Regions from separate parts of the Pseudomonas sp. S3_B11 genome, predicted to be linked through region 3. Evidence: predicted binding sites of a transcription regulator. Region 3 holds the regulator's gene; each other region holds the start of a gene.

Region 1 (7,251 bases), 980 kb from region 3:
AAGCTGCGGCGCTCGCCCTGTTCCAGCAGCAACAACCATTCCTCGGCGGTTTCAAAACGCTGCTCCGGATCCGCCGCGGCGGCGCGTTCCAGGCTTTGCCCGAGCCATTCGGGCAGGTCCGGCCGATAGCGGCTGGCACTGACCGGCACGCCAAAGCGCGGGCGCTGGAAGGCTTCGATTTCGCCGTAGGGATAGTGCCCGGTCAGCAGGAAATACAAGGTCACGCCGACGGCATACAAATCCTGTTGCGCCGTTGGCGCGGTGCCGCCGAAGGCTTCCGGGGCAATGTAGCTGGGGGTGCCGGGCAAGACGTTGGCCTGGTCCTCGGACAGGCCCGGGCAGTACGCCAGGCCGAAATCCAGCAGGCGCAATTCCCCGTCGTCGCCCTGGTGCAGGTTTTCCGGCTTGATGTCGCGGTGGTAGATCTGCCTTCGATGCAACAGGCCCACCGCCCGCACCAGCCGTTGCGCCAGGTCCAACCACTGGGCCAGAGGTAGCGGCCCGCCCTGGTTGAACAGCTCGGCCAGGGTCGCACCCGGATATTCCCGCATCACGTAGTACAAATGCTGACGCTGGGGAACGCCATGGACCTCGGGAAACTGCCGCCCGGCGACGCGCTTGAGAAACCATTCTTCCGAAAGCAGGGCCTGTCCGGCCCGGCTGTCGTCCCGTAGATGCACGGGCAGGGTTTTCAGCAGCCAGGGTTGGCCCTGGCCGTCGCGTACCCGGTAGAGCAACGATTGCTGGCTGTGGCCGAGCAGGCTTTCGATCTGCCAGCCCTCGAACACCTGGCCCGGTTTCAGCGCAGGTGGCAGGGGCCATTGCTGCAGCTGGATCAGGGCATCGCCGATGCTGGCTTCGCCCACCGCATCGACCCGCACCAGCAAGGCGCTGGCGTTGTCCTGGCTACCGGCCAGGTGCGCGGCGTTGACCAGCGTCTGCGCGGCCAGGTCCAGGTCCGGCTGGTCGCGCAGGATACCGGCGATGGCCGTATCCCCCAGGACCGCCCAGACGCCGTCGCTGAGCAGCACGAAGGTTTCGTCGGTGCGCAGCTCGCCGTCGAGAAAGTCGAGGATCAGGTGTTGATCCAGGCCCAGGGCGCGCTTGAGCACATGCTGCATGCCTTGCTGTTCCCAGACGTGATCCTCACTGACCCGTTGCAGGTGGTCGGCGTGCCAGCGGTAGACTCGGCAATCGCCGACATGCGCGAGGGTGAAGCGCCGGCCCCGCAGGACCAGGGCGCTGACGGTGGTGAGCAGCGGTTGCCCGCCACCGTTGGCTTGCAGCCAGCGATTCTGCGCCAGCAACAGCCGGTCCAGCGCCTGGGCCACGCCCCAGGTTTGCGGCGTGGAGTAGTAGTCCAGGGCCAGCGCCTGCAAGGTCGAACGGGCGGCCAGCCCGCCGTCGGCGCATTGGCTCACGCCGTCGGCGATGGCGAACAGGTAACCCTTGCTGGCGGCCAGGGCTGGGGCGGGGGTGACCAGGCGCAGGGCGTCCTGGTTTTCCTCCCGCGGGCCGATGGCACTGGCTTCGGCGAAACTCAGTTGCAGGCTCATGGTTGCAGCTTATACCCGAGCAGCGGTGACAGCTGCCGAACCCCAAGTGGTTCTCCAGCGACGCTTGACGCCGTGCAGGCCGAACCAGGCCAGGACACCGAGGCTGGCGAACAACCACAGCGCCAGTTGATAGCTGCCGGTGCTTTGCTTGATCGCGCCCATGCCCGCCGCCAGGGCGAAGCCGCCGATGCCGCCGGCCATGCCGATCAGCCCGGTCATCACGCCGATCTCGCGACGGAAGCGTTGTGGTACCAGTTGGAACACCGCACCGTTGCCCGCACCCAAACCGAGCATGGTGCAGACGAACAGCGCCAGGGCCGCGTAGGAGCTCGGCAGGTTGAAGCCCACTGCGGCGATGCAGACGGCCGCCACGGTGTACATGCCCAGCAAGGTGCGGATGCCGCCGAAACGGTCCGCCAGGGCGCCGCCCAATGGACGCATCAGGCTGCCACCGAAGACGCAGGCGGCGGTGTAGTAGCCGGCGGTGACCGGGCTCAGGCCATATTGGTCGTTGAAGTAGCCGGGCAGGGCGCTGGCCAGGCCGATGAAGCCGCCGAAGGTCACGCTGTAGAAGAACATGAACCACCAGCTGTCGCGGTCGCCCAGGGCCTTGAGGTAATCGGCCATGGATTTGGCTTTTGGCCGCTCGGGGGCGTTCTTGGCCAGCCAGGCGAAAAGCACCAGGGTCAGCACCAGCGGGATCAGCGCGAAGCCGAACACGTTGGTCCAGCCGAAGGCCACGGCCATGACCGGTGCGATCAACGCAGCGAGCACGGTGCCCGAGTTACCAGCACCGGCAATGCCCATGGCCTTGCCTTGATGCTGTGGCGGATACCACTGGGACGCCAGCGGCAGGGCCACGGCGAACGAAGCACCGGCCACACCCAGGAACAGGCCGAGCAGCAGGGCTTGTTCGTAGCTGTGGATACCCAGTTTCCAGGCGCAGAACAGCGCGCTGATCACGATCACCTGGCCCACCATGCCGGCGGTTTTTGGCGAGATCCGGTCGGCCAGCAGGCCCATGAACAAACGCAGCACGGCGCCAGCCAGGATCGGCGTCGCGACCATCAGGCCGCGTTGCTGGGTGGTCAGGTGCAGGTCAGCGGAGATCTGTACCGCCAGTGGGCCGAGCAGGTACCAGACCATGAAGCTCAGGTCGAAGTAGAGGAAGGCCGCGAACAGGGTCGGGGTATGGCCGGATTTCCAGAAGCTTGAATTCATCGCGCACCTCAGCTGTAAAAGTCTCGAGAAATGAGTCAGTGCTTTGAGCAGTGCGCCGTCTGTGGTCGCACCACCGGTCCCGAAGGGCCAAAACAAAAAAACGCCGCAACCCGGATCGCCAGAGAGGCAAGAAGGGTGTGCGACGTCTTTGTCGTAGGTGGGGCAACCGCCGTTGGTTACCTGTGGGTTTGCTTAAGCGATATCTGTGCCAGGTCTGTCATGATCGTTCCTACGCTCTGCGTGGGAATGCATCCCGTGACGCTCTGCGTCACCTTGTGAAGCGGAACGCGGAGCGTCCCTGGCGGCATTCCCACGCAGAGCGTGGGAACGATCATTAGTAGGGGGCGAGGCAGGCGCTACAAGGCTTTCAGCCCAGCAGCTCATTCATGGCAATGATCTGCTCCGCCACCTGGATCAGCTTCTGCTGGCGGCTCATGGCCTGGCGGCGCATCAGGGTGTAGGCCTGTTCCTCGTTGCATTCCTTCATCTTCATCAGCATGCCCTTGGCCAGTTCGATGCGCTTGCGCTCAGCCAATTGCTGGTCCCGGGCCAGGAGCTGGGCGCGCAGGGCCTGGTCGCTTTCGAAGCGGGCCATGGCCACGTCGAGGATCGGTTGCAGGCGCGCGGCATGGATGCCTTCGACGATGTAGGCGCTGACGCCCGACTTGATCGCCTGGCGCATCACATTGGGGTCGTGCTCGTCGGTAAACATGACGATCGGTCGTGGCTGGTCGCGACTGACCAGCACCACTTGCTCCATCACATCGCGCCCGGGTGACTCGGTATCGATCAGGATCACGTCCGGACGCACCGTTTCGACGCGCGCTGGCAGGTCGATGGTCAGGCCGGATTCGTCGATGACTTCGAACCCGGCTTCAATCAGGGCGGCCTTGAGGCGACCGACTTTTTTCGCGGTGTCGTTGATCAGCAGGATACGCAGCATGGTCGTGGCTCCTGTCAGCGGCTGGCGAGAAGGGGAGCCGCATCGCTCAAGGCGTGCAGTTTGAAGCTGCGGGCGTACCCGGCCGGATCCGAGCCGTCCCAGGTGATGCCGTCGATCAGTTGGCTGCTGCGCATGTCCTGGCGCGGGGACGCGATGTCCAATGCCGCGCAGGCTTCGCGGTACAGCTTGAGTTGCTGGACGTCCTGGGCCACGGCCAGGTAATCCGGGTCTTCGCGCAGCAGGCCCCAGCGGCGGAACTGGGTCATGAACCACATGCCGTCCGACAGGTACGGCAGGTTCACCTCGCCGTTGCCATGAAAGCGCATGGCGTGGGGATCCTGCCAGCTATTGCCCAAGCCGTCGGCATAAATCCCCAGCAGGCGCGGCTCGATGCAGTCCAGCGGGGCGTCGAGGTATTCAGGCGCAGTCAACAGTTGCGCGGTACTGCGACGGTTTTCGCTGCTTTGTTCGATGAAGCGGCTGGCTTCGAGGATCGCCATCACCAGGGCCCGGGCGGTATTGGGGTATTGCTCGACGAACGCGCGGGTGCAACCCAGGACTTTTTCCGGGTGATCGGGCCAGATGGTCTGGGTGGTCGCCAGGGTGAAACCGAGGTTCTGCTTCACCGCGCTGGCGCACCAGGGCTCGCCGACGCAAAACCCGTCGATACGCCCGGCTTGCAGGTGCGCGATCATTTGCGGCGGAGGCACGACCACGCTGTCGACATCCGACAACGGGTGGATGCCCTGGGCGGCGAGCCAGTAATAGAGCCACATGGCGTGGGTGCCGGTGGGGAAGGTCTGGGCGAAGGTCAGTTTCGGGCGAGTTTGGTGCACGTGTTGTTCCAGTGCTTCAGGACTGGTCACGCCCTGGGCCTGCAAGCCATGGGACAGGTTGATGCTCTGGCCGTTCTGGTTCAGCCCCATCAGCACGGCCATGTCACTCGCCGCGACCCCGCCGATGCCCAGGTGCACCGCGTAGATCAACCCATACAGGCTGTGGGCGGCATCGATTTCGCCGCTGACCAGCTTGTCGCGCAGGTTGGCCCAGGAGGCCTGGCGCTTGAGGTTCAGGGTCAGGCCGTAGGGTTGGGCGAAGCCCTGGGTGGCGGCCACGACGAGCGGGGCACAGTCGCTCAAGGCCATGAAACCGAGGTTGACCGCGCTCTTTTCCGGGGCATCGCTGCCGTTGACCCAGGCCAGGGGGTTGGCTGGAACTTCATTCATCGGTATCACCTTCCACATAAAAAAGCGCCGTGTCCGGGCCCAGGAGGCCGGACGACGACGCCGTTGTCCCTTAAAACAGTGTGGCACTCATTCCGTCGTTGGCATGGGCGCTGATGACCAAAAGGGTGCAAGGCATATGCCAGCGCTATCGTTTTGTGCGGGCGCCTCGCTTGAGCCGCCGTTGCCCGGCTATAATCGCCGCCTCATTTCGTCGCCCGAGTCAAAGCCGCCCATGTACACCCTGGCCCGTGAACTGCTGTTCAAACTCTCCCCGGAAACTTCCCACGACCTGTCCCTGGACTTGATCGGCGCGGGCGGACGCCTCGGCCTAAACGGTTTGTTGTGCAAGGCCCCGGCAAAATTGCCGGTGACGGTCATGGGCCTGGAATTCCCCAACCCGGTCGGGTTGGCGGCGGGCCTGGACAAGAATGGCGCGGCCATCGACGGGTTCGCCCAGTTGGGTTTCGGTTTCGTGGAAATCGGCACCGTCACCCCCCGACCGCAGCCGGGCAACCCCAAGCCACGGCTTTTCCGCCTGCCGCAAGCCGAGGCGATCATCAACCGCATGGGGTTCAACAACCTGGGCGTCGATCATCTGTTGGCCCGTGTGGCCGCGGCCAAGTACAAGGGCGTGCTGGGCATCAACATTGGCAAGAATTTCGACACGCCGGTGGAGCGCGCCGTCGACGACTACCTGATCTGCCTGGACAAGGTCTACGCCCACGCCAGCTACGTGACCGTCAACGTCAGCTCCCCCAACACCCCGGGGCTGCGCAGCCTGCAGTTCGGTGATTCGCTCAAGCAACTGCTGGCCGACCTGGCCCGGCGGCGCGCAGAACTGGCGTTGATTCACGGCCGGCACGTGCCGCTGGCGATCAAGATCGCCCCGGACATGACCGACGAAGAGACCACCCAGGTGGCCCAGGCCCTGATCGAGACGGGCATGGACGCAGTAATCGCCACCAACACGACCCTGGGTCGCGAAGGTGTCGAAGGGCTGGAACACGGTGACGAGGCGGGCGGCTTGTCTGGCGCGCCAGTACGTGACAAGAGCACCCACACCGTGAAGGTGCTGGCCGCTGAATTGGCGGGGCGCTTGCCGATTATCGCCGCGGGCGGGATTACCGAAGGCCGCCACGCCGCCGAGAAGATCACCGCCGGGGCGAGCCTGGTGCAGATTTATTCGGGCTTTATCTATAAGGGGCCGGCGTTGATTCGTGAGTCGGTGGATGCCATTGCGGCGTTGGGTTGATTCAGGAACGGTCGGCATCTATTGATGCGAGCAAGTTGTGGGAGCAAAGCTTGCTCGCGATGCAGGCGCCTCGGTTCCAGGTAGACCGCGTCGTCTTCATCGCGGGCAAGCCTTGCTCCCACAGCGTGTCGCCACAACAGTGTTTGCAGCTCAACCTCTTGAAACCCAGGCATTAAAAAGGGCTCCTCGAAGGAGCCCCCTGGGCCGTAGCCCGCCGTCCGGATGGGACGTGCGTGGTTAAATCGATATGAGTGTCAAATTGTCGAGTTCTTGAGTATTAAGCCCTGTGTCAGCCGACGGCGTGAAGTTCGTTGAGTCTATGGATACCCGCAGTGCCGGTCATACCGTCCCAGTTGTCGCCGCGTCCTTCTCGCCAGCCATTGATCCAGGCTTGACGTACCGACGGTAGAGTAAAGGGGCAAAGCTCACGGGATTTACCACCAACGCCATATTGGTAACCACGTAAAAATGCTCTTTCCAACGGATCACGCTTAAGTCTTCTCATAGGGTGTTGCCCTCACTTGTTGACTGTTACTTAGCGTCGACCTCTATCGAGGCCGGGGCAGAATCATTCTGCCGTTGGTGGCTCGTTGCCGGCGTGACGAGCCGAGGTGTTGACGCCGTTGCGACGTCAACCTGTGTTGAGTTCTAACCAAAGCGTCACATGGATGGAATGATCGTTTTGTCATAAGCACGTAACAATAAAGATGTTAGGGCGATAAGTAACTTGATGTTCGTTGACCGCTTTTGAGCAAGACCCCTGTATGATCGGCCCTGCGCCGAAAGGGGTAGGTCTGGCTCGGATGAGAATGTCCTCCCGTTGCACTCGGGTACTATTCGACGAAAGGGTCGAGTTTTCACAATTTGTTGCACAGAATTTTTTTTCTGCCTTCGCATCTAAGCTCTTTTAACCTGAGCGGCGAGGGTGGCACGGCACACTTTCGTGCCACGCGGGTGCTCTTGAGAAAAGCACCTGATTGAACCCGGCCCGGCAATGCGTTGCCCGGTCCACTTAGCCAAAGGCTCTGGAAATCCCATGTCCGATCGTTTCGA
Region 2 (7,251 bases), 3.0 Mb from region 3:
TCACGCGCTTCCACAGCCCGCGGGCGTTCAGCTACATGTTCAGCCCGGGGTTCGAGCCGTTGCGTCGCCAAGTGGCGATTCGCATGCGCGATGCCGGCGTCGTGGTGGACCCTTCCGAGGTGGTGATCACCCACGGCTGCGTCGATGCGCTGCAGATGTCCTTGCGGGTGCTGACGCGGCCGGGGGATTTGATCGCCGCCGAGTCGCCGACCTATTACGGCTTGCTGCAACTGGCGGATCTGTTGGGCCTCAAGGTTATCGAGATCCCCAGCGACCCGGTCACTGGCATGAGTCTGGAGGCCTTGCAGCTGGCGGCCAACCAGTGGTCGATCAAGGCGCTGGTGCTGACCACGCGCCTGAGCAATCCTCTCGGCGGCACCATGCCGGAAGAGCGGCAAAAGCAACTGCTGCGCCTGGCGTCGGACTTCGACATCCAGATCGTCGAGGACGATATCTATGGCGAGTTGATGTTCGAGCAGGGGCGCACCAAGGCCCTCAAGGCCTACGACCGGCTGGACCGGGTCATCTACTGTTCGAGTTTTTCCAAGACGTTGTCGCCGGGTGTGCGCATCGGCTGGATGATCGCGGGGAAATTCCAACAGGAAATCCAGCGGCTCCAGACCTTCAGCACGCACTCGGCGTGCAGCGTCACGCAGATGGGCATTGCCGCGTACCTGGAAAACGGCGGCTATGACCGGCACTTGCGCTATATCCGCCAGGAATACCGCAAGAACCTCAGCGCCTTTCAGCTGGCGGTGCAGCAGTACTTCCCCGAAGGCACGCAGATGAGCCGTCCCACTGGAGGCTTCATCCTGTGGGTCAGCCTGCCGGGGCGGGTCAATACCCAGGAGTTGCATGTGCGGGCGTTGCAACAGGGCATCAGTATCGCGCCAGGGCTGATTTTCAGTAATACCGAGCAGTTCAACCACTGCATTCGCTTGAACTGCGGCATACCCTGGAACCGGGAGGCGGAGCGGGCCTTGATGACGCTGGGGCTGTTGGCCACTCAATTGTGCCAGGAGACGGCCAACGGATTTCTTTAGATATCAGCGACTTGGCTCGATGTGCTTGTCAGCGCCTCATTATCAGGCGAGCATGGGGGTCTCTGCCGTCAATGCTGTTGTATTTATGAAAGCCATTGTTCCTGCTGCCTGGGTTTTGATCGGTCTGTTGAGCGTCTTCCACATGGGAGGCGTCGTCGCGGCAGCGCCAGCGCAGGAAAAACCGGCTGCCAGTGCCACGAAGGATGCGCCGAAAAAAAACACAGCGGCCAAGAAGCCTTCCGCCAAGAAAGTGGCACCCGCGAAGAAAAAACGCGCCCCCATCGCCTCCAAGAGCAAATCCGCCCACGAGGTCGCCAAGACCCCATTGCCGCCGGCCAAGCTGGATTTGAGCTTGCCCCATGAGATGGTCGATAAACTGCAACCACCGGGTAAGGTGGTACAGTCCAGGCGTGAGCCGCTCTTGCCGTCGATGTTCGGTGAGAAACCCGGTCCCTTTCAGCTCAATGGCCGTTTGTTGAGCAATGAAATGCAGCTGCCACTGCGCAGCCCGGAGCGCCACGAGGTGGAAGGCGCGGCGCTGGACTTCGAATTCAAGCAATAAACCTTCGGCAGGCCTGCGGTTCGTCGCTGACCATTCGGTCATCTCGCCGTGGGCAAAAAAACACGCAGACGGTAATTTAAAACGAGTGTTTTAGCCGTTACTCTGTGTTCTGTTACTAACCATTACTGTCGTGAGGATGTTGTCGTCATGAAATGCCGTGAAGGCTGTGGCGCCTGTTGCATCGCCCCTTCCATCAGCTCACCTATCCCTGGCATGCCCCAAGGCAAACCGGCGGGAGAACGTTGCGCACAATTGTCGGTCGATAACCTGTGCCGGATCTTCGGCCAGCCGGAGCGTCCGGCAGTGTGCTCGGCGTTCGAAGCCGACATCGAGGTTTGCGGCAGCAGCAGTGAAGAGGCCATCCGACTGATCGGTTGGTGGGAGCAAATCACGGCAGCGTAATGAGTCAATGAACGGATCCTAACTGAACGAACTTGGACAATAAGGAAAAGAACTATGGGTTCGCTGCATCGTATGGCTGTGTTGTGTGGGTTGACCGTGTTGCTGGCAGCGGCCACCGCTCAGGCAGAGGACTGGCAGGTTGCCAGGGAGAAGGACGGTATCAAGGTTTCCCTCAGTGAGGTGACGGGCTCCAAATACAAGGCCTACCGTGGCGTGACGGTGATGAAAACCACCATGGCCAAGCTGCGGGCCCTGCAGGAAGACGTTCCCGGTGCCTGCGCTTGGATTCATGAATGCAAGAGCCAGAAACTGCTCAAGCACGAAGGCAATCAGAGCTGGACCTACACCCAGTTCAACACGCCATGGCCGGTGACGTCCCGGGACTCGGTGCTTGAAGTTACCACCGAAGAGGGCGCTGATGGCAGCCTGACCCGCAAGCTCAAGGGCGTGCCGAAATACCTGCCTGAAGAGCAAGGTTTCGTGCGGGTGACCCAGGTCGACGGCTTCTGGAAGTTCACGCCAAAGGGCGCTGACCAGATCGAAGTGACCTACCAGGTCCATACCGAACCAGGGGGTGACGTGCCGTCCTGGCTGGCGAACAAGTTCGTGGTGGATGCGCCGTTCAACACCTTGAAAGCCCTGAAGGAACGCGCCGAAAACTGATCGGCCACGGCTGCACTGCAGAGACCGCCCCGGAGGCGGTCTTTTCATGTGTGCCGTCCAGACGCCCGGCGGAACGATTGTCCGGCCCTCAATGTCGAGATAGAGGTAAGCCAGGCCCTGAATTGATCAAGGAGACACCGATGCAAAAGTGGGAAATCACTTTCGTGGATGATCATGGCGAAGCCATCGCCGAGCAGTTCGACTACGAGCAGGAGCCTACGATGGAGCAGGCTGCACAACTGATTCGCGAAAAATTGCTGCCCGTGCCCGCCCAACTGGACCTCAACGACCTGGAAGGTCGCACCGAAGATCCCACCGTCAAGAACCTCAAGTCCCAGCACAGCATTGAAATCATCAGCATTACACCGATTTCATGAAACGGTGCCTGGTCTCGCTTGGCAGCGGCTGCCACTTGCGGCTACTCTGCAATTGAGATCAGCGAAAGGATCGCGAAGGTCCGGTCTTGTCAGCTACATGCTTGTGTCCCGACGGCCATTTGATGCCGTACCGCTTGCAGCCTGAGGGCTTCACGCACGGGAAGACGGAAAGTCTATCCATTGGTTTCAGGAGGACGTTTCATGAGCACAGCCTATCAAGAAGACATCAGCACCAGCGTGTTGCGCCGCATGAAAGAAGGCGGTTTCGATTTTTCCCGATTCCATCCCATTGAGTTCTACGCCATTTTCCCGGACGAGGAGCGGGCGCGCAGGGCGGCAGGTCATTTTCGGGGAGAATCGTTGAACGCGCAGATCAGTGCACGGGACGATGGGGCTTGGTCGTTGGAACTGAGCCGGGTGATGTACGCCACCTACGATGACATTGGCGACTTCGAGCAAGACTTTGAGGCAGTCGTCGAACCCTTGGGTGGTGTGATCGAGGGCTGGGGTGTCAAGCAAGAGATCCGGCGCCTGCAGGCCTGACAGTTACTCACCGCAACCACAGCAACGGCTGACCTTTGTGTCGGCCGTTTTCATGTCTGTGAGCTAACCGAACATTGAACATTACTGTGGGAGCCAAGCTTGCTCGCGATGGCGGCGGCACATTCAACATCGATGCGGGGCTGACCCACTGCCATCGCGAGCAAGCTTGGCTCCCACAGGGATTTGTGGCGGACGCCGAATAGGCGAGCATGTCCCCCGGCAACACCACAAGCGCCAGGTTTTGTACCTAACTGTATCCAGATCAAGCCGCGTCGTTTTTCCGTGACTATGCTCAGCAGAGCGACGCCCCTGCGTCGCAATGAAGCGGGGGACAGCGGGGTGGGGGCATTTGTTGCACTAGAAAAGTGCGCGGCCTGTCAGAGGAGAATCCAACCCGTTGATCATAAAGCGTTTATGCCGATGGCACGGGGCTTGCGAAGCCTTGCTGCCAGGGTGACAAGGAGTACGGCATGATCCGCAGCGGTTTTGATGAAATGTACGATGCCAACGGCCAGGTCCGCCCGCATTACCAGGCGTTTGCCCGCTGGCTGGCTGAAACGCCTGATGAGCTGCTGGCGCAACGCAGGCGCGAAGCCGACCTGTTGTTTCATCGTGCTGGCATTACGTTCACGCTCTACGGCGACGAGCAGGGGACAGAGCGCCTGATCCCTTTCGACACGATCCCGCGCAGCATCCCGGCCAGTGAATGGCGGGTGGTCGAACGTGGCTGCATCCAGCGGGTCAAGGCGCTGAACATGTTCCTGGCCGATCTCTACCACGAACAACGGATCATCCGGGCCGGGATCATTCCCGCCGAACAGGTGCTGGCCAACGAGCAGTACCAACTGGCGATGCAAGGGCTGGATCTGCATCGTGACATCTACGCGCACATTTGCGGTGTCGACCTGGTGCGCGACGGTGACGGCACGTACTACGTGCTCGAAGACAATCTTCGTACGCCCAGCGGCGTCAGCTACATGCTCGAAGACCGCAAGATGATGATGCGCCTGTTCCCCGAACTGTTCGCCGCCCAGCGTATCGCCCCCATCGACCATTATCCGAACCTGCTGCTCGATACCCTGAAAAGCTCCAGCCCGCTGGACGATCCCAGTGTCGTGGTGCTCACGCCAGGGCGTTTCAACAGCGCGTTCTTCGAGCACGCTTTCCTGGCCCGGGAGATGGGCGTGGAATTGGTGGAAGGCGCCGACCTGTTCGTGCGCGATGACAAAGTGTTCATGCGCACCACCGACGGCCCGAAAGCGGTGGATGTGATCTACCGTCGCCTCGACGATGCGTTCCTCGATCCACTGGCCTTCAATCCGGACTCGATGCTCGGGGTGCCGGGCCTGTTGTCGTCCTACCGTTCCGGCAACGTGGTGCTGGCCAATGCCATCGGCACGGGCGTGGCGGACGACAAGTCGGTGTACCCGTTCGTCACCGACATGATCCGTTTTTACCTGGACGAAGAGCCGATCCTGAAGAACGTTCCTACATGGCAATGTCGTAATCCTGCCGAGCTGTCCCACGTGTTGGCGAATCTTCCCGACCTGGTGGTCAAGGAAACCCAGGGTTCCGGCGGTTATGGAATGCTGGTGGGGCCGGCCGCGACGACGGCGCAGATCGATGCCTTCCGCGAACGGATCAAGGCCAAGCCGCACGCCTACATCGCTCAGCCGACGCTGTCGCTCTCGACCTGCCCGACCTTTGTCGAAAACGGCATCGCCCCGCGCCACATCGACTTGCGGCCGTTTGTGCTCGCTGGCCGTGAGACCCGCGTGGTGCCTGGCGGGCTGACACGGGTGGCGCTGCGCGAAGGTTCCCTGGTGGTGAATTCATCCCAGGGCGGTGGGACCAAGGACACTTGGGTAGTCGAGGATTGAGGAGCTGCCATGCTGAGTAGAACCGCCTCGGACCTGTACTGGATGTCGCGCTACCTGGAGCGCGCGGAAAACCTCGCACGGATGCTCGACGTCAGCTATTCGTTGTCACTTATGCCCCAGGACGGGCGTGGCGACGGCCTGCACGAGCTGGCCATGCCATTGCTGATCACCGGCACGCTGGATGATTACCGGGAGCGACACGGCGAGCTGCACGCCGAGCGCCTGCTGCATTTCTTTGCCCTGGAAGCGGCCAACCCGGCCAGTATCTACAGTTGCCTCGGCGCCGCGCGAGCCAGTGCCCACGCGGTGCGTGGACGAATCACCGCCGACATGTGGGAGAACATCAACGCCACCTGGCTGGAGATTCGCGGTATCGCCGAGCAGGGCTTGAATCGCTACGGCATGAGCCGTTTCTGTGAGTGGATCAAGGAGCGATCCCACCTGTTTCGTGGTGCAACCTACGGCACCATCATGCGCAACGACGCGTTCCGCTTCATTCGCCTGGGGACCTTTATCGAAAGGGCCGACAACACCCTGCGCTTGCTCGACGCCCGCTACGAAATGGCCGGCGACCAGGCCGACACGGTCAGCGATGGCACGGCCCACGCGTATTACCAATGGAGCGCCTTGTTGCGGGCCTTGTCGTCCTTCGAGGCCTACACCGAGATCTACCGTGACGCCCCGGGCGCTCGCCATGTGGCTGAGTTGCTGCTGTTGCGCGCCGATGTGCCGCGTTCGCTGCGCGCCTGTACCGAAGAAATCAACCAGATCCTCGCGAGCCTGCCGGGCACCAACGGTCGGCAGGCACAACGGCTGGCGGCGGAAATGGACGCACGCCTGCGCTACACCGGCATCAATGAAATCCTCGACGGGGGCCTGCATGCCTGGCTCACCGAATTCATCCCACTGGTCCGTGAACTGGGCAATGCCATTCACAGTTCCTACCTGGAGGTCATATGAGACTCTCGATCAGCCATGAAACGGCCTACCACTATGAAGATCAGGTGCGCGCCAGCATCCAGTACCTGCGCCTGACGCCCCACGACAGCGAACGCCAGCATGTGTTGAGCTGGCAACTGGATTTGCCCCGGCCGGTGCGGGCGCAGCTGGATCCGTTCGGTAACATCCTTCACGTACTGACCCTGGACGAACCCCACGAAACGGTCATCATCGGCGCCCGCGGACAGGTGGACATCGATCCGTTGCGCGAAGCCGAGCACGAGAGCCAATCGGCGCTGCCGTTCCTGCGCTTCACCCGGCTGACCGAGGCGGACGAGGCCCTTCGCACCTTCGCCGCGCAGCAATGCCAGCAGCGTCGCGATCGCACGGCGCTGATCGACCTGATGCACGGGCTGAACCAGCACATGATCTACACCCCTGGCACCACTGAGGTCGAGACCAGTGCGGCGCAGGCTTTTGCCGGTCGTAGCGGGGTGTGCCAGGATCACACCCACGCCTTCCTGGCCTGCGCCCGTAGCCTGGGGGTGCCGGCGCGGTATGTCTCGGGGTATCTGTTCAGCGAAGAGAGCGAACACCTGGCAAGCCATGCCTGGGCGGAGGCCTGGCTTGACGACGCCTGGTACAGCTTCGATGTGACCAACCAACTGGCTCGTCCGGAGCGCCACCTGAAGCTGGCTGTGGGCCTGGATTACCTGGACGCCTGCCCGGTGCGTGGCATGCGCCGCGGCGGTGGTTGCGAGCAGATGCATGCCAAGCTGGTCGTGCCTGCTGCACCGGTGATCACGGTGCAACAACAATAACCTTCCGACGAGGGCGCTTCT
Region 3 (7,251 bases):
CCGGTCGCGCCACCGGCAGCAAGGTGACCGAGTCGCGTCCGCGGATCGACATGGTGATCCAACCGAAAAAGAAAACCGACGAGCAGAAGGCCCAGTAATGGCAACTCTGAAAGCTCAGCACCTGGCCAAGAGCTACAAGAGCCGTCAAGTCGTGCGTGATGTCAGCCTGTCCATCGACAGCGGCCAGATCGTCGGCCTGCTCGGCCCCAACGGCGCGGGCAAGACCACCTGCTTCTACATGATCGTCGGCCTGGTCCAGGCCGATCAGGGTCGCGTGCTGATCGACGACGTGGACGTCAGCCACCAGCCAATGCACGGCCGGGCGAAGGCAGGTATCGGCTATTTGCCGCAAGAAGCGTCGATCTTCCGCAAACTGTCGGTTGCCGACAACATCATGGCGATCCTCGAGACCCGCAAGGAACTCGACAAGGCCGGTCGTCGCCAGGAGCTGGAAAGCCTGCTGCAGGAATTCCACATCAGCCACATTCGCGACAACCTGGGCATGAGCCTGTCCGGCGGCGAGCGGCGGCGCGTGGAAATCGCCCGCGCCCTGGCCACCGCACCGAAGTTCATCCTGCTCGACGAACCGTTCGCCGGCGTGGACCCGATCTCGGTAGGCGACATCAAGCAGATCATCCATCACCTCAAGGCCAAGGGGATCGGCGTGCTGATCACCGACCACAACGTGCGCGAGACGCTGGATATCTGTGAAACCGCCTACATTGTCAACGACGGCCAGCTGATCGCCGAAGGCGACTCCGCAGCCATCCTGGCCAATGACCTGGTCAAGGAAGTGTATCTGGGCCATGAGTTCCGCCTGTAAGCACAAGTGTCTGGCGAATTGTCCGAGCGTCGTTTAATTTTATTATGGCGACGCTCTAGGCAAACACTTCAGTTTCAGGCATATAATTTGCTTAAGTTTGGCGCCTCGGCGCCCTGTAGTGGATGGCGCATGTGCGCCGGCGAATAAGGTGTTAAGCCCCTGCCATGAAACCATCGCTAGTCTTGAGAATGGGCCAGCAGCTGACGATGACACCGCAGCTGCAACAGGCCATCCGCCTGCTCCAATTGTCGACCCTGGACCTGCAACAGGAAATCCAGGAGGCCCTGGAGTCCAATCCGATGCTCGAACGCCAGGAAGAAGGCGACGACTTCGACAACACCGATCCGCTGGCCGACAACGTCGAGCAGAAGACCAACACCGAAATCCCGGAACCGGCCTACCAGGAAACCGCCCCGACGGTGGACAACCTCGAGGATGGCGAATGGAACGAACGCATCCCCAACGAACTGCCTGTGGACACGGCCTGGGAAGACGTCTACCAGACCAGCGCCAGCAGCCTGCCGAGCAGCGATGACGACGAGTGGGACTTCACCACCCGTACCTCTGCTGGCGAAAGCCTGCAAAGCCACCTGCTGTGGCAGTTGAACCTGGCGCCGATGTCCGACACCGATCGCCTGATCGCCGTGACCCTGATCGATTGCATCAACAACCAGGGCTACCTGGACGAGACCCTCGAAGAAATCCTGGAAGCCTTCGATCCCGAGCTCGACATCGAGCTGGACGAGATCGAAGCCGTCCTGCATCGCATCCAGCAGTTCGAACCGGCCGGCATCGGTGCCCGCAACCTGGGCGAGTGCCTGTTGCTGCAACTGCGCCAGTTGTCCGCCAAGACACCATGGCTGGCCGAAGCCAAGCGACTGGTCACCGATTACATCGACCTGTTGGGCGGCCGCGACTACAGCCAACTGATGCGCCGCATGAAGCTCAAGGAAGATGAGCTGCGCCAGGTCATCGAACTGGTGCAGAGCCTCAACCCGCGCCCCGGCTCGCAGATCGAATCCACCGAGCCCGAATATGTGGTCCCCGACGTGATCGTGCGCAAGCACAATGATCGCTGGCTGGTGGAGCTCAACCAGGAGTCGGTGCCCAAGCTGCGGGTCAACGCCCAGTACGCCGGCTTTGTGAAGCGCGCCGACACCAGCGCCGACAACACCTTCATGCGCAACCAGTTGCAGGAAGCCCGCTGGTTCATCAAGAGCCTGCAAAGCCGCAACGAAACCCTGATGAAAGTTGCCACCCAGATCGTCGAGCATCAGCGCGGCTTCCTGGAGTACGGCGATGAAGCGATGAAACCGTTGGTCCTGCATGACATTGCCGAGGCAGTGGGTATGCACGAGTCGACGATTTCCCGGGTAACCACCCAGAAATTCATGCATACCCCTCGGGGTATCTATGAATTGAAATATTTTTTCTCCAGCCATGTCAGCACCTCCGAAGGCGGCGAATGCTCGTCCACGGCCATCCGCGCGATCATCAAAAAACTGGTGGCCGCGGAAAATCAGAAAAAGCCGTTGAGTGACAGCAAGATCGCTGGTTTACTGGAGGCACAAGGCATTCAGGTGGCCCGCCGTACCGTCGCCAAATACCGCGAATCCCTCGGGATCGCGCCTTCGAGCGAACGCAAGCGGTTGATGTAACAGGCCACGCCACAGCGTTCCAGTGGCAGGCATTTCTGCCTGCCGCTTTATGCACTGGCAACGAAGGAGAAGCTGTATGCAAGTCAACATCAGTGGACACCAACTGGAAGTGACCGAACCCCTGCGCACCTACATCGGCGAAAAGCTCGACCGATTGGAGAGGCATTTCGACAAGATCACCAACGTGCAAGTCACGATGAACGTCGAGAAGCTGCTGCAGAAAATCGAAGCCACGCTGCATATCCCCGGCGGAGAAGTGGTTGCCAACGCAGAGCACACAGACATGTATGCCGCGATTGACCTGCTGACCGACAAGCTGGATCGCCAACTCAAAAAGCATAAGGAAAAGACCCAGAGCCTCCTCCAGGGCGCAACCGGTCGTTAACCCCCCAATCCATGATCCGACTAGAAACCATCCTGACCCCCGGCCGTTCCCAGGTGAACGCGCCGGGCGGCAGTAAGAAGAAAGCCCTCGAACACATTGCCAACCTGATCCACCGCGAGGTACCGGATCTGGAAATGCAGGACGTCTTCGAGGCATTGGTTGCCCGTGAAAAACTCGGTTCCACCGGTTTTGGCAACGGCATCGCCATTCCCCACTGCCGTCTCAAGGGTTGTGCCGCGCCGATCAGCGCGCTGTTGCACCTTGAAACCGCTATAGATTTCGACGCCATCGACGGCGCCCCGGTGGACCTGCTGTTTGTATTGCTGGTCCCGGAAGCGGCGACCGATGCGCACCTCGAGCTGCTGCGCCAGATTGCCAGCATGCTGGACCGCAAGGAAGTGCGCGAAAAACTGCGCAGCGCACCGAGCAATGAAGCGTTGTACCAGGTTGTCCTGGACGAGCAGAACGGTCATTAAAAATGCGCATGATCATTGTCAGTGGCCGCTCCGGCTCCGGTAAAAGCACGGCCCTCAACGTGCTTGAGGACAGCGGCTACTATTGCATCGACAATTTGCCCGCCGGCCTGCTGCCGGAACTGGCCGAGCGCGCCCTGATCCACACCGAGCTGGCGCAGCCGCTGGTGGCGGTGTCCATCGATGCGCGCAACCTGCCAAGCCACCTGTCGCGTTTTCCTGAACTGCTCGAGGAAGTGCGCAGCCGGCATATCCAGTGCGACGTGCTGTACCTGGATGCCGATGAAGAGACACTGCTCAAGCGTTTCTCCGAAACCCGCCGGCGCCACCCACTGAGCAATGCCAACCGCTCCCTGGCCGAAGCCATCGAGGATGAAAGCCTGCTACTGGGGCCGATCGCCGACCTGGCGGACCTGAAGGTCAACACCACGCATCTGAACCTGTATCAGTTGCGTGACACGATCAAGCTGCGCCTGCTCAACCAACCCGAGCCAGGCACGGCGTTCCTGGTGGAGTCGTTCGGTTTCAAGCGTGGCATGCCCATAGACGCCGACCTGGTGTTCGATGTGCGCTGCCTGCCCAATCCTTATTGGAAACCGGAATTGCGTGAGCAGTCCGGGCTTGATCAACCGGTGATCGACTACCTGGCCGCCCAGCCGGATGTCGAGGAAATGTACCAGGACATCTCCAGCTACCTGCTCAAATGGCTGCCCCGCTTTGCCGCGAGCAACCGTGCCTATGTCACGATCGCCATCGGTTGTACCGGCGGCCATCACCGCTCCGTCTACCTGACCGAACGCCTGGGTCAACTCCTGCAACAATCCCTGAAGAACGTCCAGGTTCGCCACCGCGACCTCAGCTAAAGGATTCACATCGCGATGCCTGCTCAGGAAATTGAAATCATCAACAAGCTGGGTTTGCATGCCCGAGCGTCGGCCAAGTTCGTCGGAGTCGCAGGCCAGTTCAAGGACACCACCATCAGGGTTGGCCGCACACCCGAGACTGCGGTCGACGGTAAAAGCATCATGGCGATGATGATGCTCGCCGCTGGCAAGGGCACCAAGATCCACCTGCACACCGAAGGTGAACAGGCACAGGAGGCGATGGATGCCCTGGTGGATCTGATCAACAGATACTTCGACGAAGGCGAATAACTGACCAAATCCCAAGGCGGATTTATTGTGGCAAGGGAATTCATTTGTGGGAGCAAAGCTTGCTCGCGATGAAGGCGACTCGGTAACTCAGAAAACCGAGGTGCCTGGATCGCGAGCAAGCTTTGCTCCCACAGATTCCCTCGCCACAGATAAATCACATCACCCTAAATGCCTGCCGTTTGTCACGCCAACGCCGTATCCAGCACCATCATCAGACAAAACCCCACCAACAGGCCCAGGCTCGCCAGTTTCTCGTGACCATTGCGACGGGATTCGGGAATGACCTCGTGAGTCACCACCAGCAACATCGCCCCAGCCGCCAGCGCGAGCCCCAGGGGTAAGAGCATCTCGGCCAGGCTCACCAACCAGGCGCACAGCAGCGCGAACACTGGTTCGACCAGCCCTGACGCCGCGCCAATCAGGAACGCCTTGGCCCGCGACATCCCCGCCGTAGCCAGCACCAGCGCGATCACCAGCCCTTCGGGTACATCCTGCAAGGCGATGCCCATCGCCAGGCTGTCGGCATCCGGCATGCCGCCGCCCGCCGACACTCCCACTGCCATGCCTTCGGGAATGTTGTGGGCAATGATGGCAAACACAAACAACCAGATTCGCGGCGCAATGATCGGACGACCTGGCGCCGCGACCAACCTTTCGGGACAGGCGCAGATCTTGCGGTCCACCAGATACAGCCCGAACGCGCCCAATAGAATGCCGAAACTGATGAGGCCGCTGGCCGCCCAAGGCGTCAGTCCCAACTGCTCGGCCGCAGCAATGCCCGGCACGATCAGCGAAAACGCCGTGGCCGCAAGCATCACCCCGGCACCGAAGCCCAGCAGCGAATCGCTGACGGCCTGGGGCATGCGCCGGATGACCAGCACCGGCACGGCCCCCAGCGCGGTGCCCAAGGCGCAGAGCCCGCCGCCCTCGAGCGCCCGCAGCAGCCTGGGCTCCAGGTCCAGCCATGCCAGGCCCTTGGCTACCAACAATGTCATCCCGGCCAACAGCAACAACGACCCCAAGGCATAGCGGAACATCCGTCCGCTTCCAATCGCCAGTGTTTGAGTATCCATAGTCAGCCTTGGGTTGCTTTCATGAAGGACTCGAAGTCAGCGCAACCTGGTAGCGCCGGGCGACCTCGGGCCAGTTGATCACGTTGTAGAAGGCGCTGATGTATTCCGGACGGCGGTTCTGGTAGCGCAGGTAATAGGCGTGCTCCCAGACGTCCAGGCCAAGAATCGGCGTGTTGCCCTTCATCAGCGGGCTGTCCTGGTTGCCGCTGCTTTCCACCACCAGGGTCTTTTGCGGGGTCACGCTCAACCAGGCCCAGCCGCTGCCGAAACGGCTCAGCGCTGCCTTGGTGAAGGCTTCCTTGAAACCCTCGATACCGCCCAGTTGCGCTTCGATCGCTGCCGCCAGGGCGCCATCGGGCTGGCCGCCGCCCCGGGGCGTCATCACTTCCCAGAACAGCGAATGGTTGGCATGACCACCGCCCTGGTTGATCACTGCGGCCTGCAGGCTTGCCGGCAACTGCTCGACACTGGACACCAGTTTTTCGACAGGCCACCCGGCGTATTCGGTGCCGTCCACCGCTGCGTTGAGGTTATTGATGTAGGTCTGGTGATGCTTGGTGTAGTGGATCTCCATGGTTTGCGCATCGATGTGCGGTTCCAGGGCGTCGTAGGCGTAGGGCAATGCAGGCAAGGTAAAAGCCATGTTCAATGAGCTCCATGATGAAGAGGGGCATTGCGCTGCCGGGGCGTAGCGGCATTGCAGTGCAGCAGGCGTTGGGTCCGTGGGTATTCACCGTGCTCGCTGATGAAACTCAGCAGTTCGACATAGGTCTTGTGGCTCTGACGCAGTGCGGCGGTGCGCAGGGCCGGTGCCAGGCGTTCGTCCTGCATCGTCTGCAACAACCGTTGGTGGATCGCGCACAAATACTCGGCGCTCTCCTCCGGCTGGTTCAGGCGCAAGTGCAGGTCTGCCAGGTTGTGATGGGAGACGACGCACGCGGCCACGGCTTCGTCGGCATCCGCCCAACGCTCGAACAGCACCAGGGCCAGCGCCAGGGCTTGCAGGTAGGCTTCGCGGGCGTCTACCAGTTCGCCCAGCATGAAACAGCGATTGGCCCGTTCGATCGTACGTTTCCAGTGTTCCATGATGAGTCCTCCACACAGGTGTCGGGGTTACACGCCGCCAGCGGTGAGCTTCTCCGGGTCCAGCAGGACTTCGAGTTCGCTGCGTGTCAGGTCGGTGTGCTCCAGGGCGACATCGATGACCGGCCGGCCTTGCTGGTAAGCCTTCTTGGCGATTTCAGCGGCCTTCTGGTAACCGATGATGGGATTGAGCGCGGTCACCAGGATCGGGTTGCGCGACAACGCTTCCTTGAGCCGTGCCTCGTTGACCTTGAAGGTGGCGATAGCCTTGTCCGCCAGCAAGCGGCTGGCGGTGGACATCAAGGCGATGCTGCTCAGCAGGTTCTGGGCGATGATCGGTAGCATCACGTTCAATTCGAAGTTGCCCGATTGACCGGCGATAGTGATCACCGTGTCGTTGCCAATCACTTGGGCCGCCACCATCGCGGTGGCTTCAGGAATGACCGGGTTGACCTTGCCGGGCATGATCGAGGAGCCCGGTTGCAAGCCTTCGAGCTCGATCTCGCCCAGGCCTGCCAGCGGCCCGGAATTCATCCAGCGCAGGTCGTTGGCGATTTTCATCAGCGACACGGCGGTGGTCTTGAGCTGTCCGGAAACCGCTA
Region 4 (7,251 bases), 1.3 Mb from region 3:
TGGGGAATGGAATCGCACCCATGAAAAAGCCCGCAGCGACGGCGGGCTTTTTCAGCAAGCAATGAAGCCGATATTCAGATAGGGCGGCTGCCGTACTTGTTGTCAGGCTTCTTGGGTGGATCAGCGACCACGTTGGCCTCCACTTCCTGCACCTTACCGCCCCTGGCCAGGAATTCCTCCATGGCCTTGGCGAGCGCATCACGCTCCTTGTTCTTGGCCTCTACGCTCGGCAACTCGTCGACCGAAACGGCCGCCTTCGCCTTGCCTTTGGCGGTAGGAACCGGAACATCGGCCCCATCGTCGTCGGCAACGTCTTCCGCCGCCGCTTCAAGGCCTTCTTCGGTCTCGTCTTCGTCGCCTACTTCGAGGTCGTCGTTTTCCAGATCATCGTCGCTCATGTTCTACCTCATGACTTGCGAAAAGCAGATTAGTTATAGCCCAGCTTCGCCATCAGTTCGAAGGCTGCCAGAAAAAATTCAACATCCGCCGGCAATCAGCGGTTACGCCCCATCACCGTACAAGGTGGCGAGGACTTTACGAGCACCGCCGTGATCACGATGCTCGCCCAGATAAACACCTTGCCAGGTACCCAATGCCAGCCGTCCCGCCGTGACCGGCAGGCTGATCTGGCAGCCGAGCACACTGGCCTTGAAGTGCGCCGGGAGGTCGTCCAGGCCTTCGTCGTTGTGCTCATAGTCGGCGGTTCCTTGTGGGATCAACCGATTGAAAAATCGTTCGAAGTCTCGACGTACCGCCGGATCGGCGTTCTCGTTGATGGTCAACGAGGCCGAGGTATGCTGCAGCCACAGATGCAACAGACCGACACGACACGCCTGGAGTTCAGGCAGGCCGGCAAGCAACTCGTCCGTCACCAGATGAAAGCCCCGGGGCCTTGCCCGCAGGGTTATCAGCGTCTGTTGCCACATACAGATCTCCGCACGTTCGGCGCGCATTCTAGCGCGCTCTGGGAAAAAACAAAGGGCCTAATATTCTTGCTTCGGTGTAAGCCTTTGGCGGTATAAAAACCTGTGTCGCATCCACAACAAAAGGCGTCGGAAAAACCGCTGCACCTTGTGAGCAATGACAAATTCCAGACAAAAAAATGCCCGGCGAACCGGGCATTTTTTTATTGCGTGCGCTTACAGGTTGTAGCCACGCTCGTTGTGCTGGGCCAGGTCCAGGCCCACGGCTTCTTCTTCCTCGGTGACACGCAGACCCATGACGGCGTCCAGGACCTTGAGGATGATGAAGGTGACGATCGCGGTGTAGACCACCGTGAAACCCACGCCCTTGAATTGAATCCACACTTGCGCACCGATATCGGTCACGGTGCCGAAGCCACCCAGGGCCGGTGCTGCAAACACACCGGTCAGGATCGCGCCGAGGATACCGCCGATGCCGTGTACGCCGAAGGCGTCCAGGGAGTCGTCGTAGCCGAGCTTGCGCTTGAGGGTAGTGGCGCAGAAGAAGCACACCACGCCTGCTGCCAGGCCGATGACCAGAGCGCCCATCGGGCCCACGGTGCCGGCAGCCGGGGTGATAGCAACCAGGCCCGCCACCACGCCCGAGGCGATGCCCAGTGCGCTTGGCTTGCCGTGGGTGATCCACTCGGCAAACATCCAGCCCAGCGCCGCCGCAGCGGTCGCGATCTGGGTTACCAGCATCGCCATGCCGGCGGTGCCGTTGGCCGCGACAGCGGAACCGGCGTTGAAGCCAAACCAGCCGACCCACAGCATGGCCGCGCCCATCAGGGTGTAACCCAGGTTATGCGGCGCCATTGGCGTGGTCGGGAAGCCTTTGCGCTTGCCCAATACCAGGCACGCCACCAGGCCTGCGATACCGGCGTTGATGTGCACCACGGTGCCGCCAGCGAAGTCCAGCACGCCCCAGTCCCACAGCAGGCCGCCGTTACCGGACCAGACCATGTGGGCAATCGGTGCATACACCAGGGTGAACCACACGCCCATGAAGACCAGCATGGCGGAGAACTTCATCCGCTCGGCAAATGCGCCGACGATCAGGGCCGGAGTGATGATGGCGAAGGTCATCTGGAAGGTGATGAACACTGCTTCAGGGAACAGCGCCGCCGGGCCGGTCAGGCTGGCTGGCGTGACGCCTGCCAGAAACGCTTTGCCGAAACCGCCGATGAAGGAATTGAAGTTGACGACACCCTGCTCCATGCCGGTGGTGTCGAACGCAATGCTGTAGCCATAGATGACCCACAGGATGCTGATCAGACCGGTAATGGCAAAGCACTGCATCATCACGGAAAGAAGGTTTTTCGACCGAACCATGCCGCCGTAGAACAGCGCCAGGCCAGGGATGGTCATGAACAGTACAAGAATCGTGGCCGTGAGCATCCAGGCGGTGTCGCCGGAGTTCAGGACTGGGGCTGCCGCTTCTTCTGCCATGGCCAGGCCAGGCATTGCGAAGGACAACAGGGCTCCTAGCCCTGCGAATTTACGCAGAGTCATATTGTTTTCTCCTGGGGCGTTGGGTTTGGCGGCTTAGATGGCGTCGGTATCGGTTTCGCCGGTACGGATGCGGATAGCCTGTTCCAGATTGACCACAAAGATCTTCCCGTCACCGATCTTGCCGGTGTTGGCGGCCTTGGTGATTGCCTCGATCACCCGATCAAGATCCTTGTCGTCAATGGCGACATCGATCTTCACCTTGGGCAGGAAATCGACCACGTACTCCGCGCCGCGATACAGCTCGGTGTGACCTTTCTGCCGACCGAAGCCTTTGACCTCAGTAACGGTAATGCCCTGCACGCCGATCTCGGACAACGACTCGCGCACGTCGTCCAACTTGAACGGTTTGATGATGGCAGTGACTAGCTTCATGAAACTTTCTCCCGAATTGGTGGACTTGCCCCAGGAAAACAAACCCGACTCAAGTCTAAGCGCAGTGCCTGGCTTTGTAACGCGTCGTCGGCCCAAGTTGCCCGACAGGTGCCAGTTAACCGATCCTGACGAAACTCCCCGTTCCGCCTGCTGCACTGCATTCGTCACAGCGACTGCATCAGTGCATGGGTCATCAGCCTCTAAGCAGAAACCTTGCCATCTGCACCAAACCCTCTGATTTCAGTCTCTTGGCCACCTGCTCGACGTGCGTTGCGCCAAGAACCGCAGCGATACGCACAACAACAGTGCAGCCACGCCCGGGCCTATGCGCGAAAAGCGTGCATCCCTGGCTTGCGAATTGACTATAGACACTGCGTGATACACTGCCCGCCATTGTTTTCAGGACACCTGCCATGCTTGCCCCCAAAGACCTCCTCGACGCCCTGAGCGGCCACGCCTCCCGCATCTTGAGTGGCGACACGCCGCTGCCCAAAAGCGAAATCGAAAGCCAGTTCAAGGCCCTGCTGCAAAGCGGCTTCAGCAAACTGGACCTGGTAAGCCGGGAAGAATTCGACAGCCAGATGGTTGTGCTGGCCCGGACCCGGGCGCGGCTCGAGAGCCTGGAGGCCAAGGTTGCCGAGTTGGAAGCGCGACTGGCTCCGGCACAGGAATAAGCCACGAGCCGGCGACATACGCCCGGTCACCCAGGCGTATTCACCCCGACGGGTCAGAGACGGAAACGGCCGACCAGGGTATTGAATGACAGGGCCAGGTTGGACAGCTCCTGGCTCGAAGCATTGGTCTGGTTCGCCCCAGCCGCAGTCTGGGTCGACAGATCCTGGATATTCACCAGGTTGCGATCGACCTCACGGGCCACATGGGCCTGTTCCTCGGACGCCGTGGCAATCACCAGGTTACGGTCATTGATCTGCGAAATACCGTCGGCAATCTGCTCCAGTGCCTCGCCAGTGGCCCGGGCCAGACCCTGGGTCTCGGTCACCAGCGCCTGGCTCTTGCCCATGGCATCAACCGCACTGTCGGCACGGTCCTGCACCGAGTGAATCATGCTCTCGATTTCACCGGTAGACGCCTGGGTCCGCGCCGCCAGGGCGCGAACCTCATCGGCCACCACGGCGAAGCCGCGACCCTGCTCCCCGGCGCGGGCCGCCTCGATGGCCGCGTTGAGCGCCAACAGGTTGGTCTGTTCAGCGATCCCGCGGATCACATCCAGCACCTTACCTATATCGCGAACCTGCACGGCAAGGTCCCTGACCAGCCCGGTAGACGAAGTAATTTCCCGGGTGGCGTTGTTGATCGCCTGCACCGCGCTACGGGCCTGATCACGCCCCTCGCTGGCCTGTGTGCTGGTCGATTGCGACGCCTGTGAAGTGGAGACCGCGTTGCGGGCCACTTCCTCGACCGCCGAAGTCATCTCGGTCACGGCCGTGGCGGCCTGCTGGATTTCATCATTCTGCCGAATCAAGGCACGACTGCCATCATCGGTGACCGCCGTCAGTTCCTCGGCGGCAGAAGCCAACTGGTCCGAAGCGCTGGCAATCTGCTGGATGGTGGTCTTCAAGCTCGTCTGCATATCGCCCAGGGCCTTGAGCAATTGGCCGGCCTCGTCGCGACCACGACTGGTGATGTGCTGGGTCAGGTCGCCCTGGGCGATGCGTTGCGCGCAATCGACCGCCGTGGCAATCGGTCGGCTGATCAGACGGCTGATAAACACGCCCAACAGCAGCGCGGCGATAAAGGCCACGACGATGCCGCTGTACAACACGGTCTTGGCGGTCACCTCCTGCTGCGTGGCGGCCTTGGCGTCTTCGCTGATCTGGCGATCATTGGAGTCGATCATGATGGTCAACTGGTCCATCACCTTGCGATAGGTTTTCTGCAGGTCACCCAGCAGCAGGGTGCGGCCGTTCTCCAGGTCGCCAGCCGCCATCATCGCCACGTACTGCTGAACCATGGCCTGGTAGACCGGCCAATCGCGGGCCATCTGGTCGCCGGCAAGGCGCTCGTCTTCAGCCAGGATCCCTTTACGGTAAGCGGCGAAAGCCTGTTCGCTGGCCAACTGATTGGCTTTCATCGAGGCAAGAAACTCATCCTTCATGCTCTGCGGGGCGTTGCCGGCGGTAGCGACATACAGCCGGTACATGTCGCGCGTCTGGCCGACCGCCTTGGTCTTGGTCTGCGACGTGTTGGCGACCGAGACCAGATTGTTGTTGAACACCCCCTGCAAACGTGTCGACAGCGCGGAAACACCACTGACGCCAAGCATGCCCACGGCGAGCGTGATCAAGGCACAGAGGAAAAACGAGGTGATCAGTTTGGTCGATAATTTTGCGTCATTGAGCCAGTTCATCGGTGGATCCTCATGGACTGCTGGTCCAGCAGCCCTGTTATGTGTGCATTTCCCTGCCCCGCGTAACGCCAGGTAAAGGGCCTGTGTCCGGATTCCATCGCCGCTCGGGTCCGCCTGCCGACAGGACACTGTTGGCGCGACGCTTGATGGTTTTTTCGTCGTGACGTCGTACAACATCACAAACATACAAGCCAAAACCCCTGTTCCCCCTCAAGCTGGATGGAGCGACTTCCTTTCTCTCCCGCCCATTGCGCTCACGACGCTCTTGGCCATTACACTTCTGAAACACCTGAACTAGAGCCATTTCACAAAAACAAATAAATGATGGCTCTTAGCCATATTCATTGAGAAATGTTACATCATGTGAAATATTGATCGCAATGTAAGACATCGTACAACATCACAAACCTTAACGAACCGAGCCAACGGTCACGCGTCGAAACCCAACCGTGAGGAGTTACACATGCATCCGCAGAGGAGGGACCTGTCATTGCCCGGCGTGCGCAAGGCCAAGCCCATGAGGAATATGCTCGCGGGCGGCCTGGCCCTGTTGACGGTCAGCCTGGCGACCCACGGCGAGACGCTCGACACCAGCGCCTCGCCCGGCAAGCGACTGGCCGTGACCGCCGATTGCGTGGCCTGCCATAGCACCCGCGACGGCAAGCCTTTTGCCGGCGGTTACCCGCTCAACTCGCCAATGGGCGTCATCTACTCGACAAACATCACCCCCTCCATGAGCGCCGGCATCGGCCATTACAGCCAGGCAGACTTCGCCCGCGCCATGCGCGACGGCGTGACCCCGGACGGCACCCACCTGTACCCGGCGATGCCCTACACCTCCTACGCGAAGATGACCGACAGCGACGTCGCCGCCCTGTACCGGTACTTCATGGATGAAGTCGCGCCGGTGGATACGCCCAGCCCCAAGACCGAGCTCGATTTCCCGTTCAATATCCGCGCCTCGATGCTCGGCTGGAACGCCCTGTTCCATAGCCAGAAACGCTTCGAGGCGGATCCGGGCAAGTCCGCGCAGGTCAATCGCGGCGACTACCTGGTCAATGCGCTGGCTCACTGCGACACCTGCCATACCCCGCGCAACAGCCTGATGGCTGCAGATAACGCCAAGGCGCTTTCCGGTGGTTCGCTGGGGGCCTGGTACGCCCCGAACATCACTTCGGACAAGACCAGCGGGATCGGTGCCTGGTCGAGCAATGAGCTCGTTGCCTACCTGCGCAGCGGCCATGTGGAGGGCAAGGCGCAGGCAGCCGGGCCCATGGCCGAGGCAATCGAGAACAGCCTGCAATACCTCGGCGAAGATGATCTCAAGGCCATCGCCGCCTACCTGCTGCAGACCCAGCCGATCGCCACTGGCGAACGCCAGGCCCGCCATACCTTCGGCCAGGCGTCGAACGACGAACTCAGCCTGCGCGGCGGCAAGCCGCAGGACAATCCGGGCTGGCACATCTTCAGCGGCACTTGCGCCAACTGTCACCAGGCCAACGGCGAGGGCAGCCGCGAGTACCCCTCGCTGTTCCACAACACCGCGACCAGCCGCCGCGACAACCTGATCGCGACCATCGTCCATGGCGTACACCGCGAAGTCGACGGCGTGGCAATCGACATGCCGGCCTTCGGTCCCACTGCACTGTTCACCGATCGCCTCGACGACCAGCAGATCGCCGATGTCAGCAACTACGTCCTGTCCCGTTACGGCAATGCCGGACTGAGCGTGACCGCCACCGATGTGGCACAGGTACGCGAAGGCGGACCCAAGGCTCCCATCACGGTGCTGGCACGATACGGCGGACCGACGCTGGTGGTGCTCGGCCTGCTGATCCTCCTGGGGCTTTACAGGCTCAAGGCTCGTCGCCGACTGCAGGAGGCCTGAGCAATGGAGACTTCAATGACCGACCAACACATGCCCGTTTCATTCACCCCCACCGACCGACTGTCCCGCCGCAGCCTGCTGCGCGGGTCGGTCACCCTGGGCCTGGCGGCCCTGGTCGGCGGCCTCGGTCCCTGGCAATCGGCGATGGC

The links. The regulator sigma-54, encoded in region 3, starts transcription at its own class of promoters, with help from an activator protein. The targets are predictions, from matches to a motif close to ANTGGCATNNANNTTGCTNT.
Region 1: AB4O22_RS17560 (CmpA/NrtA family ABC transporter substrate-binding protein) is a predicted target of sigma-54. The motif match lies at 5,071-5,090, and genes of this name have one in related genera.
Region 2: AB4O22_RS05010 (circularly permuted type 2 ATP-grasp protein) is a predicted target of sigma-54. The motif match lies at 4,010-4,029, and genes of this name have one in related genera.
Region 4: glnK (P-II family nitrogen regulator) is a predicted target of sigma-54. The motif match lies at 3,048-3,067, and genes of this name have one in related genera.

What each region holds. Positions count from the first base shown of each region.
Region 1 covers NZ_CP162749.1:3,905,411-3,912,661, reverse strand. Annotated here, with positions in the region: gene AB4O22_RS17575 (protein kinase domain-containing protein) at 1-1,556, opposite strand, end outside; gene AB4O22_RS17570 (nitrate/nitrite transporter) at 1,566-2,777, opposite strand; gene AB4O22_RS17565 (ANTAR domain-containing response regulator) at 3,145-3,720, opposite strand; gene AB4O22_RS17560 (CmpA/NrtA family ABC transporter substrate-binding protein) at 3,735-4,946, opposite strand; gene AB4O22_RS17555 (quinone-dependent dihydroorotate dehydrogenase) at 5,179-6,198, shown strand; gene rmf (ribosome modulation factor) at 6,488-6,703, opposite strand; gene rlmKL (bifunctional 23S rRNA (guanine(2069)-N(7))-methyltransferase RlmK/23S rRNA (guanine(2445)-N(2))-methyltransferase RlmL) at 7,235-7,251, shown strand, end outside.
Region 2 covers NZ_CP162749.1:1,056,320-1,063,570, forward strand. Annotated here, with positions in the region: gene AB4O22_RS04980 (aminotransferase-like domain-containing protein) at 1-1,043, shown strand, start outside; gene AB4O22_RS04985 (hypothetical protein) at 1,129-1,605, shown strand; gene AB4O22_RS04990 (YkgJ family cysteine cluster protein) at 1,753-2,007, shown strand; gene AB4O22_RS04995 (START domain-containing protein) at 2,062-2,670, shown strand; gene AB4O22_RS05000 (hypothetical protein) at 2,811-3,047, shown strand; gene AB4O22_RS05005 (ribonuclease E inhibitor RraB) at 3,249-3,590, shown strand; gene AB4O22_RS05010 (circularly permuted type 2 ATP-grasp protein) at 4,061-5,470, shown strand; gene AB4O22_RS05015 (alpha-E domain-containing protein) at 5,480-6,430, shown strand; gene AB4O22_RS05020 (transglutaminase family protein) at 6,427-7,230, shown strand.
Region 3 covers NZ_CP162749.1:4,884,827-4,892,077, forward strand. Annotated here, with positions in the region: gene lptA (lipopolysaccharide transport periplasmic protein LptA) at 1-98, shown strand, start outside; gene lptB (LPS export ABC transporter ATP-binding protein) at 98-823, shown strand; gene AB4O22_RS22125 (RNA polymerase factor sigma-54) at 988-2,481, shown strand; gene hpf (ribosome hibernation-promoting factor, HPF/YfiA family) at 2,558-2,866, shown strand; gene ptsN (PTS IIA-like nitrogen regulatory protein PtsN) at 2,878-3,342, shown strand; gene rapZ (RNase adapter RapZ) at 3,345-4,202, shown strand; gene AB4O22_RS22145 (HPr family phosphocarrier protein) at 4,218-4,493, shown strand; gene AB4O22_RS22150 (ZIP family metal transporter) at 4,676-5,566, opposite strand; gene AB4O22_RS22155 (superoxide dismutase) at 5,586-6,209, opposite strand; gene AB4O22_RS22160 (hypothetical protein) at 6,212-6,652, opposite strand; gene AB4O22_RS22165 (class II fumarate hydratase) at 6,680-7,251, opposite strand, start outside.
Region 4 covers NZ_CP162749.1:6,222,694-6,229,944, reverse strand. Annotated here, with positions in the region: gene sutA (transcriptional regulator SutA) at 75-398, opposite strand; gene AB4O22_RS27805 (secondary thiamine-phosphate synthase enzyme YjbQ) at 501-926, opposite strand; gene AB4O22_RS27800 (ammonium transporter) at 1,140-2,474, opposite strand; gene glnK (P-II family nitrogen regulator) at 2,508-2,846, opposite strand; gene AB4O22_RS27790 (accessory factor UbiK family protein) at 3,260-3,520, shown strand; gene AB4O22_RS27785 (methyl-accepting chemotaxis protein) at 3,574-5,214, opposite strand; gene AB4O22_RS27780 (cytochrome c) at 5,678-7,102, shown strand; gene AB4O22_RS27775 (sugar dehydrogenase complex small subunit) at 7,118-7,251, shown strand, end outside.